Parasegetibacter sp. NRK P23: one gene and its partner. Each later gene encodes a partner of the first gene's protein in a complex. Links are inferred from orthologs where the notes say so. Each region holds a gene or a part of one and is shown in the gene's direction. Other genes may lie near its edges.

Region 1 (6,782 bases):
CAATCCATTCGCCTGGTTGTTGCGGCGCGCCATCCGGCAGAATCTTGAATTTCTTGCAGATGAAGAAGTCTTAAAACAGGGCATCGCCCCTAAAGAATACCAGTTACTCTTGTTAAAAGTAATGAGTGGACTGCCACATCGGTTTGTGGCGCCATTCGGTTTTTCATTCCTTAAAAAACGTATAGCCATGATGAACAAAAACAAAACGGCCCGCGTGCATGCGGTGCGCTTCCTCTTTGTGCTGCCACTGATGGCCGCCACGGTACTTTCGTTTCGCAGTATGGCAGGCATGCAGCCTCCGCCCGCTCCCCCCGTAATGGATGTGCCGGCTCCACCGCCACCCCCGGTTGAGTTTTCCGGAGAAGATCCCTTTTCGGATTTCTTCAGGAGAAATCCGCAAGTGAAGTATGTCTCCATGAAATCGCCGGATGGGGAAGTTATTGTTACCCTAAAAAATGGTAAGAAAGAGGTGTATGATTTTTCCAATGCCACACAAAAAGAAGCGTTCACAAAAAAGTATGGAAAGTATACACCACCGCCACCACCACCACCGCCACCTGTGGAAATGAGAAAAATGCCAGCGCCACCCGCTCCGCCCAAAGTAAGCGGTGATACAGGTGCGCCGAAGCTGAAAGGCGAAGTAAAGAACATCAAGGTGAGCAATAGAACGCTGAACGAAACATTCAGTTACGACAACAGGGTAGATGCCAGTCTTGATCAGAACAAAGTGTTGGAGAGCCAGGGGAAAACCAATCACCTGGGCACAACCAAAATAATGGTACGCGGCGCGAGCGATACTACCAAAAAACCTTTGTTCGTAATTGATGGTGTTGTGATGAAAGACGATTATAAATTAGATGCAATTGACCCTAACGAAATAGAATCGATCAGCATTTTGAAAGATGCTTCCGCCGTAGCTATTTATGGAGAAAGAGCAAAAAACGGCGTTATCCTCATCACTACGAAAAAGATTAAGGAAGTCGTTGTGGTAGGCTATGGCACAAAAAAGGGTATTGCGGTTGTGGATGCCAAAAACCAAGCGAAAGAAGAAGTGGTAGTAGAAGGGTATAAGAAAACAACACCGGCCGCTACCGGAAAAGAAAAGGTTATCGTGGTTGAAGGCTACAAAAAAACAACTCAACCTGACCCTGAAAATATAATATTGAACAATGGCGGCCAACCCGTTAACGCACTTGTGATCTACAATGGAAAAGAATATACAGTAAAAGATTTCCAGGCGCTGAAGGTGGATCCCAATACCATCGACTCCATAAGTGTACTGAAAAATGAGTCCGCCACAGCCCAATACGGCGACAAAGGCAAAAATGGCGTCATCATCATCAAATCAAAATAATAAGGTTTTACACCTGAAAAATTGAATTGCCCGGGGGCATGGGGAAGGAACGAAAACCCTTACCTTTGCCCCCAAATCATTTTTCACTATATGGCAACTACAGCAGACATCAGCAGGGGAATGATCCTTAAACTGGACAATAACCTGTATTCAGTGGTGGAATTCGGTCAGAACAAAACTGCCCGCGCCGCCGCGAAAGTTTGGGCAAAACTGAAAGGGGTGGACAACGCCCGCACCATCGAACATACCTGGAACAGCGGTGATACCATTTTCCCCGTGCGTGTTGAAAAGAAGAACTACCAGTTCCTTTATAAAGACGATTCCGGTTACAACTTCATGGACAACGAAACCTTCGAACAGATCGTACTGAACGAAGACATGGTGGACGCCCCCCAGTTCCTGAAAGATGGCCAGGAAGTGTTCGTGATGATCAACACCGATACCGACCTCCCCATGAGCGTGGAACTCCCCGATAAAATTGTGCTGCTGGTCACCTACTCCGAACCCGGAATGAAAGGTGATACCGCAACCCGCACCCTCAAACCAGCCACCGTTGAAACAGGCGCTACCGTTATGGTGCCCCTGTTCGTGAACGAAGGTGAGCTGATCCGCGTGAACACCAAAACCGGTGAATACGTGGAACGCGTGAAAGAATAATATTTTACCAACGGCGTCGCTTGGAGCGACGCCGTTGGTTTTTACCGCAAACGATGCGCCAGTTCTTAAACAATAAAATGGCCCCAAAGAACAACCGCTCCTTGCGTCCTTGCTTCTTAGCGTTCTTTGCGTGAAAAGAAGAATTTTACCCCGTTTTTACCCGGTTTTCATAAAAAAATGACCATTTTCAACCGGTTTTGACGTTTTGAATGGTGTTTTCCCTAATTTAGCCGCCCGTTATATTTTCAATCAAACAACCTAAATTGAACCCCATGGATTTTAAACAAATTCAGGAGTTGATCAAAATTGTCAACAAGTCCAACATCGGTGAACTGACCATCGAGCAGCAGGAATTCAAAATAACCATCAAACAGAAAGAAGAACCCGTTCAACAGATGATCGCCGCGCCACAGGCCATGTACGCCGCGCCTGTTGCCCAGGCTCCCGCTCCGGCACCTGCCGCACCTGCTCCCCAGGCCGGCGCCCCCGCTGCCCCTGTTGCGGCGGAACCCAAGGCCGACAACCTGCTCACCATCAAGAGCCCGATGATCGGAACTTTCTACCGCAGTCCATCACCCGATAAACCCTCTTTCGTTCAGGTTGGCGACGAAGTGGCGGCCGGTAAAGTGGTGTGCATCATCGAAGCCATGAAGCTTTTCAACGAAATTGAAAGCGAAGTGAAAGGCCGTATCGTAAAAATACTGGTGGACGACGCTTCCCCCGTAGAATACGACCAGCCACTGTTCCTGGTTGAACCAGCCTAACCTCAACATTCAATTACTATGTTTAAGAAAGTACTGATTGCGAACCGCGGTGAGATTGCTCTTCGTGTGATAAGGACCTGCCGGGAAATGGGCATCAAAACGGTCGCGGTTTACTCTACTGCCGATAAAGACAGTTTACACGTGAAGTTCGCGGACGAAGCCGTGTGCATCGGCCGCCCACAAAGCGCGGATTCCTACCTCAACATCCCCCATATCATGGCCGCCGCCGAAATCACCAATGCCGACGCGGTGCACCCCGGATATGGTTTCCTCGCCGAAAACGCCCGCTTCGCGGAAATATGCGGCGAACACAATATTAAATTCATCGGACCAACACCTTCCCAGATCAATTCCATGGGCGATAAAATCACCGCCAAGGAAACTATGATTAAAGCCGGTGTTCCCGTTATCCCCGGAAGCGAAGGGCTGCTGGGCAGCCTGGAAGAAGCCGTTAAGCTCGGCAACGAAATGGGCTATCCCGTCATCCTCAAAGCCACCGCGGGTGGCGGAGGAAAGGGCATGCGCGTGGTATGGCAGGAAAGTGAAATGGAACGCGCCTACACCACCGCTAAAACAGAAGCCGCCGCTTCTTTCAAGAACGATGGCGTGTACATGGAGAAATTCGTGGAAGAACCCCGCCACATCGAGATCCAGGTGGCAGGCGACCGCTACGGTACCGTGTGCCACCTCAGCGAACGCGATTGCTCCATCCAGCGCCGTCACCAGAAGCTAGTGGAAGAATCTCCTTCGCCTTTTATGACGCCCGAACTGCGCCAGAAAATGGGGGAAGCCGCTATTAAAGCAGCCTCTGCCATCAACTACGAAGGTGTGGGTACCATCGAGTTCCTGGTAGACAAGCACCGCAACTTCTACTTCATGGAAATGAATACCCGTATCCAGGTGGAACACTGCGTTACGGAAGAAGTGATCAACTTCGACCTCATCAAGGAACAGATCAAAATCGCGATGGGAGAGAAGATATCAGGACTGAACTACGAGCCGCAGATGCACGCCATCGAATGCCGTATCAACGCCGAAGATCCCTACAACGATTTCCGCCCGTCTCCCGGGAAAATCACCGTACTCCATACGCCCGGCGGGCATGGCGTGCGGGTTGACTCTCACGTGTATGCCGGTTACGTGATACCCCCGTATTACGATTCCATGATCGGGAAACTGATCACCGTGGCACGTACCCGCGACGAGGCCATCAATACGATGTACCGCGCGCTCAGTGAATATGTGATCGAAGGCGTGAAGACCACCATCCCCTTCCACCTGCAACTCATGCAGAACGAAGATTTCCGGAAAGGCAACTTCACCACCAAGTTCCTCGAAACATTCAAAATGGTTTAATACAACAAGCCCCGCCAACGAATGGCGGGGCTTTTGCTATGACGAAACAAACCCAGTCTATTTTCCTGCGCCGGTTGCTTTCTTCCCTTTACGCTCCTTCATTTTCTCTCCGGCTTCCTTACGCATCTCTTTTCTCTTCTGCTCCATCTCCACGTATTTCTCGTCCCCCACAATGGTTTTCAGTTTGGCGTTGCGCTCCGCGTTCATACTTTTCAACTGCTCTTTTTTCTGGTCTTCACTCAGCGTCGTGTTCTGGCGCACCGCTTTCATTTTTTCTCCATATTCCTGGTTCAGCTTTTTCACTTCCTGCCCCTGGGCATCCGTAAGCCCCAGTTCTTCTTTCAGGTCCATTTTCTTCGCTTTCACCTTATCGCCGTTCTCCTGTTTCCACTCTTTCTTTACTTCTGCACGTTTTGTAATCTTTACGGAATCGGCTTTGGACTGTGCGCTGGCGGTAAATACAGCGGCAAAACCTATGGCCGCGAGGAAGCATATTTTTTTCATTGTATTCGTTTTATGTAAGAATAGAAAGGGCTCGGGGCCAAAAGTTTAACGCGGTACCATACATTCCTTGTTAACGATTTGCAAAGACTATTAAGCAATTCCTCTATTTGGTAAATTTATAAGTGCGTAAAATCAGACTGACCATATTATTTTGCCTGCTGCTCACAGGTATTCAAGCGCAGCAACAGCCTGTGAAGCCAGCGGCGGTTACGTTCGTGAATCGCCTCCCCGATGTGCTGAAGGAAAGTTCTTCCCTGGTGTATTGGGACGGTGGTTTCTGGACCCACAATGATAGCGACAATACACCCTTTCTCTTCAAGATAGATACCGCCACAGGCGCCATCCTGCGGTCCGTTTGGGTGAAGAACGCTTACAATGCCGATTGGGAATGTCTTGCGCAGGACGATCAATATTTTTATATCGGCGATACCGGTGATAACCTGCAACGGCGCATCCGGAAGAAGATTTATATCGTCTCCAAAGCCGCCCTGTCCGATGCCGGTGCAAAAACAGTCATGGCCGATACTATTAGCTTCGAATACCCGGAACGGAGGGAAGGGCGCATGAAACTGGATGCGGAAGCCATGGTTTGCCTCAATGGGCAGTTGCACCTTTTTACAAAAGAAACGGATACCACCAGGTTGTTCATCCTTCCCGCCAGGCCCGGCCAGTATTACACCGCGAAGTATGCGGACCAGCTCCTGCTGAAGGGCCGTGTAACGGACGCCTGGTACGACTCCACTACACAACACCTGTGGTTGCTCACGTCGGTGCCTTTCGGCGCACGATACATGTACCGCGTGGCCACAAATGGCAGGGATTTACTGAAGGGTAAAGTAGACAGTTTCCAGATTGGCACCTTATTGCAATGCGGGCAACTGGAAGGGATGTGTCGTTTCCGCAACAATTTTTACTTTACCAACGAGGCGTTTCAGGGTTTCGCCCAAAGCCTCTGGAAATGGAAGGTGCCCAGGCAATAAGTTTATTCAGCAATTATTTTACGGGCGTGTCCCTCCTTCGTCGGGCCGGGCTTTCCACTGCAAGTCCTCCCGCCGGCCGCAACGAAACCCAGGTATAGGAAGCAGTTCATTTTCTGCGGCGGCGGTTGCGGGCTTTCCGTTGCAATCCCTCACGCGGGTACTTGTATAGCGTTCACCGGAAACGAAGCATTACCGGGAAAACCAATGCACCAGGAACCGGAGCAGCAGAAATGGGGTAATCATCAATACGGCGCTCCAACTGTTTTCCGGCCTGAAAACATCGGGAAACCCTTTTACGACCATAAAAAATACGAACGCGCCGAGTATAATGGAAACATGCAGTACAATCATGTTGGCTGTAACACCCGGGGAGGGGTTGGCGGTGAGCTGTCTATCATTTTCTAATGTATGAAGGCAGGCCGTCACAAGTATGAACAGGATATTCAGGTTGAAATATACATTTCTGAAAAACAACACCGAGAAATTGGTTTGTATGGCCGTTTTATCTTCCCAACTTGCCACAAAGCCGAAAATAACCACAATGAATATCCAGTAAATCGCCATCAGCGGCCCGGATGATGCGGCCGCAGCCGATACCGTGTATTGCGCTTCCCGGTTACGGCGCCATTTAAAAATCCTGTTAACAGCTTTAACGATCAGTTCGTTCCACCAGAAAAGATAGATTATATAGAATACCGTTGCCTGGCCATTGTACACCGACAGTCCGGTCAGTGCAAGCATCACGGTAAAATCACTCCATACCGTTATGCCTGTACCTGTTTCTTTCCGAAGGATTTTTTTCATGTGGCATCACCTGTCTTTTTTCAAAAGTAATAAAATGTACCGGTGGTCAAAATGGGGCATCTGCCCTATTCCACAGCCGTTTACGGGTGGTTAATATTGCATCGAAACAATTATTCAACATTATGAAAACGGGACTTACTATTGTTTGCGGATTTTTTATGCTTTTGTCAACCGCCGCTGCCCAAACCCTGGGTGAATTTGCTCCGAAAGAACAACGGGGAACTTATGGCCCCAGAAAATTTCCTTCCAAAGACGTGTACATCGCCGGTTTTTCGGTCAACTTCCAGTTGTACAACCTGAAAACAACTTCCACAAAAGGTGGCTTTGCGGGAAAGATGCTGACCGGAGATACCAAAGCTTCAT
Region 2 (7,000 bases), 800 kb from region 1 along the record:
CGCCAAACCCGGCAAAGAAATTACTGCCGACCTGAACTACAACAGAAGCAAAAACGACAACAACGGCGATTTCATCACGAAGTTCTATAACCTGAACATGCAGCCCTTCGGCACCAAACCAGATGCCATGCAGCGCCAGATGGGCGAAGGGGAAAACGGGTTCTTTACGGCGCAGACCGATTTCGTGAACCCTTTCTCCGATAAAATGAAACTGGAAATGGGCGCCCGTATCGCCATCCGCGATTTTACTTCAGTGAACAACAACTATATTTTCAACCAGTCTACGGGCAACTACGAATTGCAGGCGGCCGCCAGCAACCAGTACGAGTTCAACGATAAAGTGTATGCCGCTTACGCCAGCTTCTCCAACCAATACAGGAAACTCGGTTACCAGATTGGCTTAAGGGCAGAAAGCTCCGACTATACCGGTCTGTTGATTGACCAGAACCAGGAGTTCAATACGAAGTACCCGATCAGCTTGTTCCCAAGTGCCTTCTTTACCTACAAACTTTCTGAAACGCAGGATATTCAACTGAACTATACCCGTCGTGTAAACAGGCCCAGTTTCTTCCAACTGATTCCTTTCACTGATTATGTGGATTCGCTCAACATCAGCCGTGGCAACCCCGCGCTGAAACCGGAGTTCACGCATTCTATGGAACTTTCTTACCAGAAAACATTCAGCCGCAGCCATAATTTACTCGGATCGGTGTACTATAAGAATACCACTGACCTGCTCTCCCGCTACCAGTTCACGGAGTACTCCGACCTGGTGGGCGATTCAGTGATCATCAACTCTTACCAGAACGCGAGTGAAAGTTATTCTTATGGCATGGAACTTACTTCCCGCAACGCATTCACCAAATGGCTGGAAGTAACCTCCAACCTCAACCTGTACAATTCCATCATCGACGGTAGTAATATTGAAAAGGGATTGCGGAACGAACAATTCTCTTACTACGCGAAGTTGAACACCAACTTCAAGTTGCCTTCCAATTACAGTATTCAACTTACAGGCGAATACCAATCGAAGACGGCGATCCCCGTAAATACCGGCGGACGTGGTGGCGGTGGCGGATGGATGGGGCCACAGGCTTCCACCACACAAGGTTATATTCGTCCCAACTATGGACTGGACATCGCGTTCAAGAAAGATTTCCTGAAGAACAACGCGGCTTCCGTAACACTTACTTTCTCAGATATCCTGAGAACGCGCTTGTACGACGCATATTCAGTTTCCAGCTCATTTGAGCAGAATACGAACCGCCGACGCGACCCACAGTTCGTACGCCTGAACTTCAGCTACCGCTTCGGGAAATTCGACGCGAGCCTGTTCAAGCGTAAGAACAACAGAGGTGGCATGGATGGTATGCAGGATGTGCAGATGTAATTTAAACTTCCTTCCCGGTTAACATGGGAACAAAAGAGAAGCGGTCGAACGTTTCTTTGATAATGGAGCCATCGGCTTGTTTGGTGAGGCGCAGCATACGTTGTGCCTCACCTTCGTTTAGGGGAATCACCATTTGTCCGCCCACGGCCAGTTGATCGATCAGCTTCTGTGGTATTTCCGGCGCAGCCGCGGTGATAATCACTTTGTCGAAAGGCGCATAGGTAGGAAGCCCTTCGAAGCCATCGCCGTAAAAAAACTTAAGCCAGCGGTATTTTTTGGGATAGGCGAAAGTCCTGATCTCATAAAACAATTGCTTTTGCCTTTCTATCGTATACACACGCGCACCCATTTCGGCCAGTACACAGGCCTGGTAAGCGCTGCCGGTACCAATTTCCAGCACCTTGTCCATGGGTTTCACGTTCAGCAATTGCGACTGGTACGCCACCGTGTAAGGTTGTGAAATGGTTTGTCCCACGGAAATGGGAAAGGCTTTGTCTTCATAAGCTACTTCAAGAAAAGCCGATTCCAAAAAGAAGTGACGGGGGATATTGTTCATCGCCTCCAACACGTTTTCGTCTGTAATGCCTTTTTCGCGGATCTGATCCATCAGTTTTTTCCGCATACCCTTGTGTCTGTAATCGTCGAGTGTTGGTTTCATCTATGTTGCTGAATTAGAAGCAGTGCTGTTCGCTTTAGGAAGAATGTGCAGCGCAAAGGTAGAAAAAGTTTGAGGGAGTACTTTCACCCGCCTTATATTTGCCAACTACGCGCATGAAATACAATTTTGTTACCATCGAAGGCAATATAGGAGCAGGGAAAACCACGCTTTCCCACCTGCTCGCAAAAAAGTTTCAGGCCCGCCTGGTATTAGAGGAATTCGCGGACAACCCTTTCCTGCCGAGGTTCTATGAGAATCCACAGCAATATGCCTTTCCCCTTGAGTTGTTCTTTATGGCGGAACGGTACAAGCAACTGAAGGAAATGGTGCACAGCAAGGATCTGTTCAATACCATTACCATATCGGATTACCTGTTCACCAAATGCCTGTTGTTCGCGAAGGTGAACCTCCCGGAAGAAGAATACCGGCTTTACCAGAAGCTGTTCGAGATCATCCACCAGCAGATCATTCAACCCGATTTACTGATTTACCTGCATGCCCCGGTCAAAAAACTGAAAGAGAACATCCGGAAAAGGAACAGGCCCTACGAACAGGGTATCCAGGACGAATACCTGTTCAGCTTACAGGAAACGTACACGCATTATATCAAGCAACACAACATCAAAACGATATTCATCGACTGCAGCAATGCAGATTTCCTGGGCAACGAAAAACACCTCCAGGTGGTGCTGGACGCACTGGAAAAGGACCTGGATCACGGGCAGCATTATTTTACATTGCCCTGATTTTCACAAAATTCCCTATCTTGCCCCCTGTTTTGAATAAAATTTTTGAATCGCCGAAGTAACTGAAAAAACTGAGCATGACACACGAAGACGATTTTGAATCCAGTCTGGCCGGAGATGCCGGGCAGCCCGACCAAAAAGCGAGCTGGTTTAAAAGGATCAAAAAGGGCATTCTTACTTCTACTTCAGAAAAAAAAGAGACCCCCGAAGGGCTTTGGAGCAAATGCCCCGAATGTAATTATATATGTACGGCCAACGAATTGAAAGAGAATGTATATGTATGCCCCAAATGCAACCACCACCACCGGGTGGGCAGTACGGAATACTATGATTTCCTGTTCGATAATGGCGAATACACTGAATTATTCGGCAACATCCTTTCAAAAGACAAGCTCGGTTTCGTGGACCTGAAGCCTTATAAGAAAAGGCTGGAGGACATCTGGGCCAAAACCGACCTGAAAGACTCCATGCGCGTGGCCACCGGTAAAATGGAGGGCGAAGATATTGTGATCGCCTGTATGGATTTCGAATTCATCGGCGGCTCACTGGGTTCCGTAATGGGAGAAAAATTCGCCCGTGCGGTGGATTACGCCATCCAGCACAAAATGCCTTATATGGTGATTTCCAAATCAGGCGGCGCCAGGATGATGGAAAGCGCCTTCTCCCTGATGCAACTGGCCAAGACCTCCGGAAAACTTTCACAGCTTTCCGATGCAGGACTTCCTTATATCTCCTTGCTCACCGATCCCACTTTCGGCGGTATCTCCGCTTCCTTTGGGATGCTGGGCGATATCAACATTGCGGAACCAGGGGCGCTCATCGGCTTCGCGGGTCCCAGGGTAATTAAAGAAACCATCAAAAAGGACCTTCCACCCGGATTCCAACGCAGTGAATTCCTCCTGGAACACGGGTTCCTCGATTTTATTGTAGACAGAAAAGAAATGAGGCAGAAGCTGGCGCAGATGATCCGGCATTTTAAATAGAACCAGTGGCAGACATCAGGAACAAATCGGCTCGCTTTGAATTCTTCATCGACGATACTTACACAGCGGGCATGGTACTTACGGGCACGGAAGTGAAATCGTTGCGGGCGGGAAAAGCCAGCTTCAACGACTCGTTCTGTATTATCCATAAAGGCGAATTGTTCCTGAAGAGCTTCCACATCTCTCCTTATGCCTTCGGCACCTACAATAACCACGATCCCCTTCGCGACCGGAAACTGCTCCTCAATAAAAAGGAACTCCGGAAAATCGAAAGTAAACTCAAAGAGAAAGGGTATACCGTTGTGCCCCTCAGGGTTTTCTTTAACGAGAAAGGGTTTGTGAAAATCGAAATAGGTTTGGGTAAAGGAAAGAAACTCCACGACAAACGGGAATCCATTAAAGAACGGGACACGGAACGCGAATTAAGGAGGTATAAATAATTTTGGATGATATATTTTGAATGATGGTTTGCAGCTTTGCCTGAATCCACGTTCAAAATTCTAATTCATCATTTAACATGCTTCTCTGGCCCCTTTTTTGCGCATTCCCCTACAATTCATAACTTTCCCGTATGCACAAAATCACCCTTTTAACTTTATTCTCCTTCCTTTATACTATTTCTTTCGCTCAAACCGTAACCGGCAGTTGGTATGGAAAAGCTTCGGTGCGCCTGGGTAGTGATGGCAGTAATAACTATTTAACTGAATTGCAGATACGCCAGAAAGGCGATGAAGTGGAAGGCGTACTCGGTTACTACTTTCGCGACCAGTACCAGAGCATGTTTGTGCGCGGAAAGTACGATAGCAAAACAAGGGAAATGGTGATCAGGAACATCCCGATGATGTATTTCCGTTCCACCGCCAGTTTCACCATCGATTGCTTCATGAACCTGAGCCTGGTGCTCAACAGTTCTCAGGTGGGAAAAAGTTTGAAAGGACATTTCTTCAGCCTGGAAGAATACAAGAACACCTGTGGAGACCTCTTCGTCAGCTTCACCTTAGATCCAACGGATTATAGTCACGACAGTACATTTAAAGCGGGCTTTTCCACCACCAAAGTTTGGCGCCCTCAAGTGGAAGACGTTGTTATCTCGTCCAATCCCATTAAAAAAGATTCCATTAAAGTGGTGACTTCGATGCCTGTTCCCACAGAGAACTCGTTGAAGGAACTTTTTGATAAACGCAGAAGTATTATTGCCGATAATATTTATGTTGAAAGTGACTCTATCCGCGTGAGCCTCTATGATAACGGAGAAGTGGACGGCGACAGTGTTTCCGTTTTTTTCAACAATACGCCGGTGATCATGAAGCAATCACTTACCGCGAAGGCGCTCACGGTTTACGTGGCGTTGGATACCACGAAAGAGGTGAATGAGATCAGTATGTTCGCGGAGAATCTAGGGAAGTATCCGCCAAATACTGCGTTGATGGTGGTTTCAGATGGGGTGCGGAATTACGAGGTGTTTATGTCGAGTTCGCTGAGTCAGAATTCGGTGTTGCGGATAAGGCGGAAGAAGAAGTAATTTCTCGCAACGACGCGGCGACCCTACGCCTAGTTTGTTTTTAGCATCTCTAAACTTTATAACGGCGTAGCGCTAATCTTTTCAATAAATACCTTTATAATACAAATGGGTGGGTCATTAAACTGACCCACCCATTTGTATTATAAAGGCATATAAAGTAATTTTTTAAATCGTAGGAGATACCGGCGCTCCCCATGCAGCAAATAATTAAGGCGTTGCGCCGCTGCGTCGTTGCGAGAAATGATGCCCTTACTTACGCACCTTCATTTCCACCCGCCTGTTCTTCGCTTTACCAGCGGCCGTATTATTATCCGCCACCGGTTGATCAGGGCCAAATCCTTTACTGGTAAGCCTTGCGGCATCGATGCCTTTGCTCATGAGGTATTTCTTCACCGCATCCGCTCTGCTTTGCGAGAGCCTGGTATTGATAGCGGCTGAACCGGTGTTATCGGTATGCCCTTCAATATCAAGTTCAAGTGTTTCATCTTCTTTCAGCACTTTCACCACTTCATTCATGTATTTGTAGGAGTTGGCGGTAAACTTAGCGCTTCCGGAAGCGAAGAAAATCTGTGATGCGGCCATATTCACTTTTTCAATGATTTCCTGCTTTACTTCAGGGCATCCGTTGTTGGAAGCGGGGCCTGCCTCCATGGGGCAGTGGTCCACTTCATCGTTCAGGCCATCTCCATCGGTATCGGGGATAGGACATCCTTTGAAACGGGCCACACCGGCAACATCGGGACATTTATCTTCACTGTCTATGATACCATCCCCATCTTTATCAGGAGGGGGACAGCCCTGGAAAGCAGCCAGTCCTTTTACATCCGGACATTTATCCTCTTTATCGGCAATGCCGTCGCCATCTTTATCGGGGCATCCTTTCAGGCTGGCAGGACCAGATTCATTGGGGCAGGCATCTTCCGTATCCGGAATACCGTCTCCGTCCGTATCCAGCGGAGCTGTTGGGATTACCACCGGTTCAACTTTTGGCGCTTCTTTTTTCTTCCCGATATTACCAAGGAACCCTACGCCCCAGTAAAAATGGTAATTGGTATTATCGGATATGCCTAACCGGTATTGCGATTGAAGTTGGATGAATGTTTCATCGAAAAGGTTTACCTGGATCCCCGTTCCCAAAGGAATGTACGTGCCCCAGTAGCCGCTGTAAGAAGAAATACCGACACCGGCTGTAAGGTAAGGCGATACCCAGTAATTATCAGGAAGCATTTTCGCGTTGGCGGTGGCATCAATTTCCATCAGGAACTTTTCCTGTGTGCCTGCAGGCCTGTTCTTGAAAGGATATTTGAGAAAACTTCCGGAAAGATTGGCCGCGAAATCTAAGTGATTGGTCACTCCCTTCCAATAGCTGATGGCAAGTCCGGGGGACATTTCAGAAAGCTTCGCGAATTTTTTATCGTTGATGGCGGCGCTGAGTGAGTTGGCGCGTAAATAAGTTGCCGAAGGAAAATCCTGCATGATAAAATGCACACCAAGTGCTGGTCTTTTGGTGTAATCGGGTTTCACTGGCGTTTGCGCCATCACATCTCCGAACGCAACGGAAAGGAGCAGCGCTGATGCGGCGAACTTCTTCATAATTAGAGTTTTAGTTAATAGTACTGAACAAATTTAAGGAGGTGGAGGTGAAAATAAAATAAATTATCCATTACCATTAATCGGCCGGTTTTTTCTTTCCCATCACTT

Evidence for each region.
Region 2: the proteins of accB (region 1) and accD are in contact, whole or in part, in a solved structure (PDB 8UXZ), measured with the Escherichia coli proteins. The link is inferred for Parasegetibacter sp. NRK P23 from one-to-one orthologs.

What each region holds. Positions count from the first base shown.
Region 1 is NZ_JAMDLG010000001.1:2,870,273-2,877,054, reverse strand. The notes cover bases 1,254-4,029. They hold accB (acetyl-CoA carboxylase biotin carboxyl carrier protein), read left to right. Parts: upstream 1,254-2,283; coding sequence 2,284-2,775; downstream 2,776-4,029. Other genes in these bases: accC (acetyl-CoA carboxylase biotin carboxylase subunit), read left to right, coding at 2,794-4,029; efp (elongation factor P), read left to right, coding at 1,445-2,011; M4J38_RS11705 (TonB-dependent receptor plug domain-containing protein), read left to right, coding at 1,254-1,354. Also shown: more of M4J38_RS11705, read left to right, coding at 1-1,253; more of accC, read left to right, coding at 4,030-4,131; M4J38_RS11685 (hypothetical protein), read right to left, coding at 4,189-4,635; M4J38_RS11680 (hypothetical protein), read left to right, coding at 4,758-5,615; M4J38_RS11675 (hypothetical protein), read right to left, coding at 5,805-6,419; M4J38_RS11670 (hypothetical protein), read left to right, coding at 6,542-6,782. UniProt on the Escherichia coli protein: This protein is a component of the acetyl coenzyme A carboxylase complex; first, biotin carboxylase catalyzes the carboxylation of the carrier protein and then the transcarboxylase transfers the carboxyl group to form malonyl-CoA.
Region 2 is NZ_JAMDLG010000001.1:2,069,270-2,076,269, forward strand. The notes cover bases 1,831-4,824. They hold accD (acetyl-CoA carboxylase, carboxyltransferase subunit beta), read left to right. Parts: upstream 1,831-2,871; coding sequence 2,872-3,777; downstream 3,778-4,824. Other genes in these bases: M4J38_RS08370 (protein-L-isoaspartate(D-aspartate) O-methyltransferase), read right to left, coding at 1,831-2,048; M4J38_RS08375 (deoxynucleoside kinase), read left to right, coding at 2,162-2,794; smpB (SsrA-binding protein SmpB), read left to right, coding at 3,783-4,217; M4J38_RS08390 (hypothetical protein), read left to right, coding at 4,349-4,824. Also shown: M4J38_RS08365 (TonB-dependent receptor domain-containing protein), read left to right, coding at 1-1,390; more of M4J38_RS08370, read right to left, coding at 1,392-1,830; more of M4J38_RS08390, read left to right, coding at 4,825-5,299; M4J38_RS08395 (OmpA family protein), read right to left, coding at 5,549-6,892; M4J38_RS08400 (septal ring lytic transglycosylase RlpA family protein), read right to left, coding at 6,969-7,000.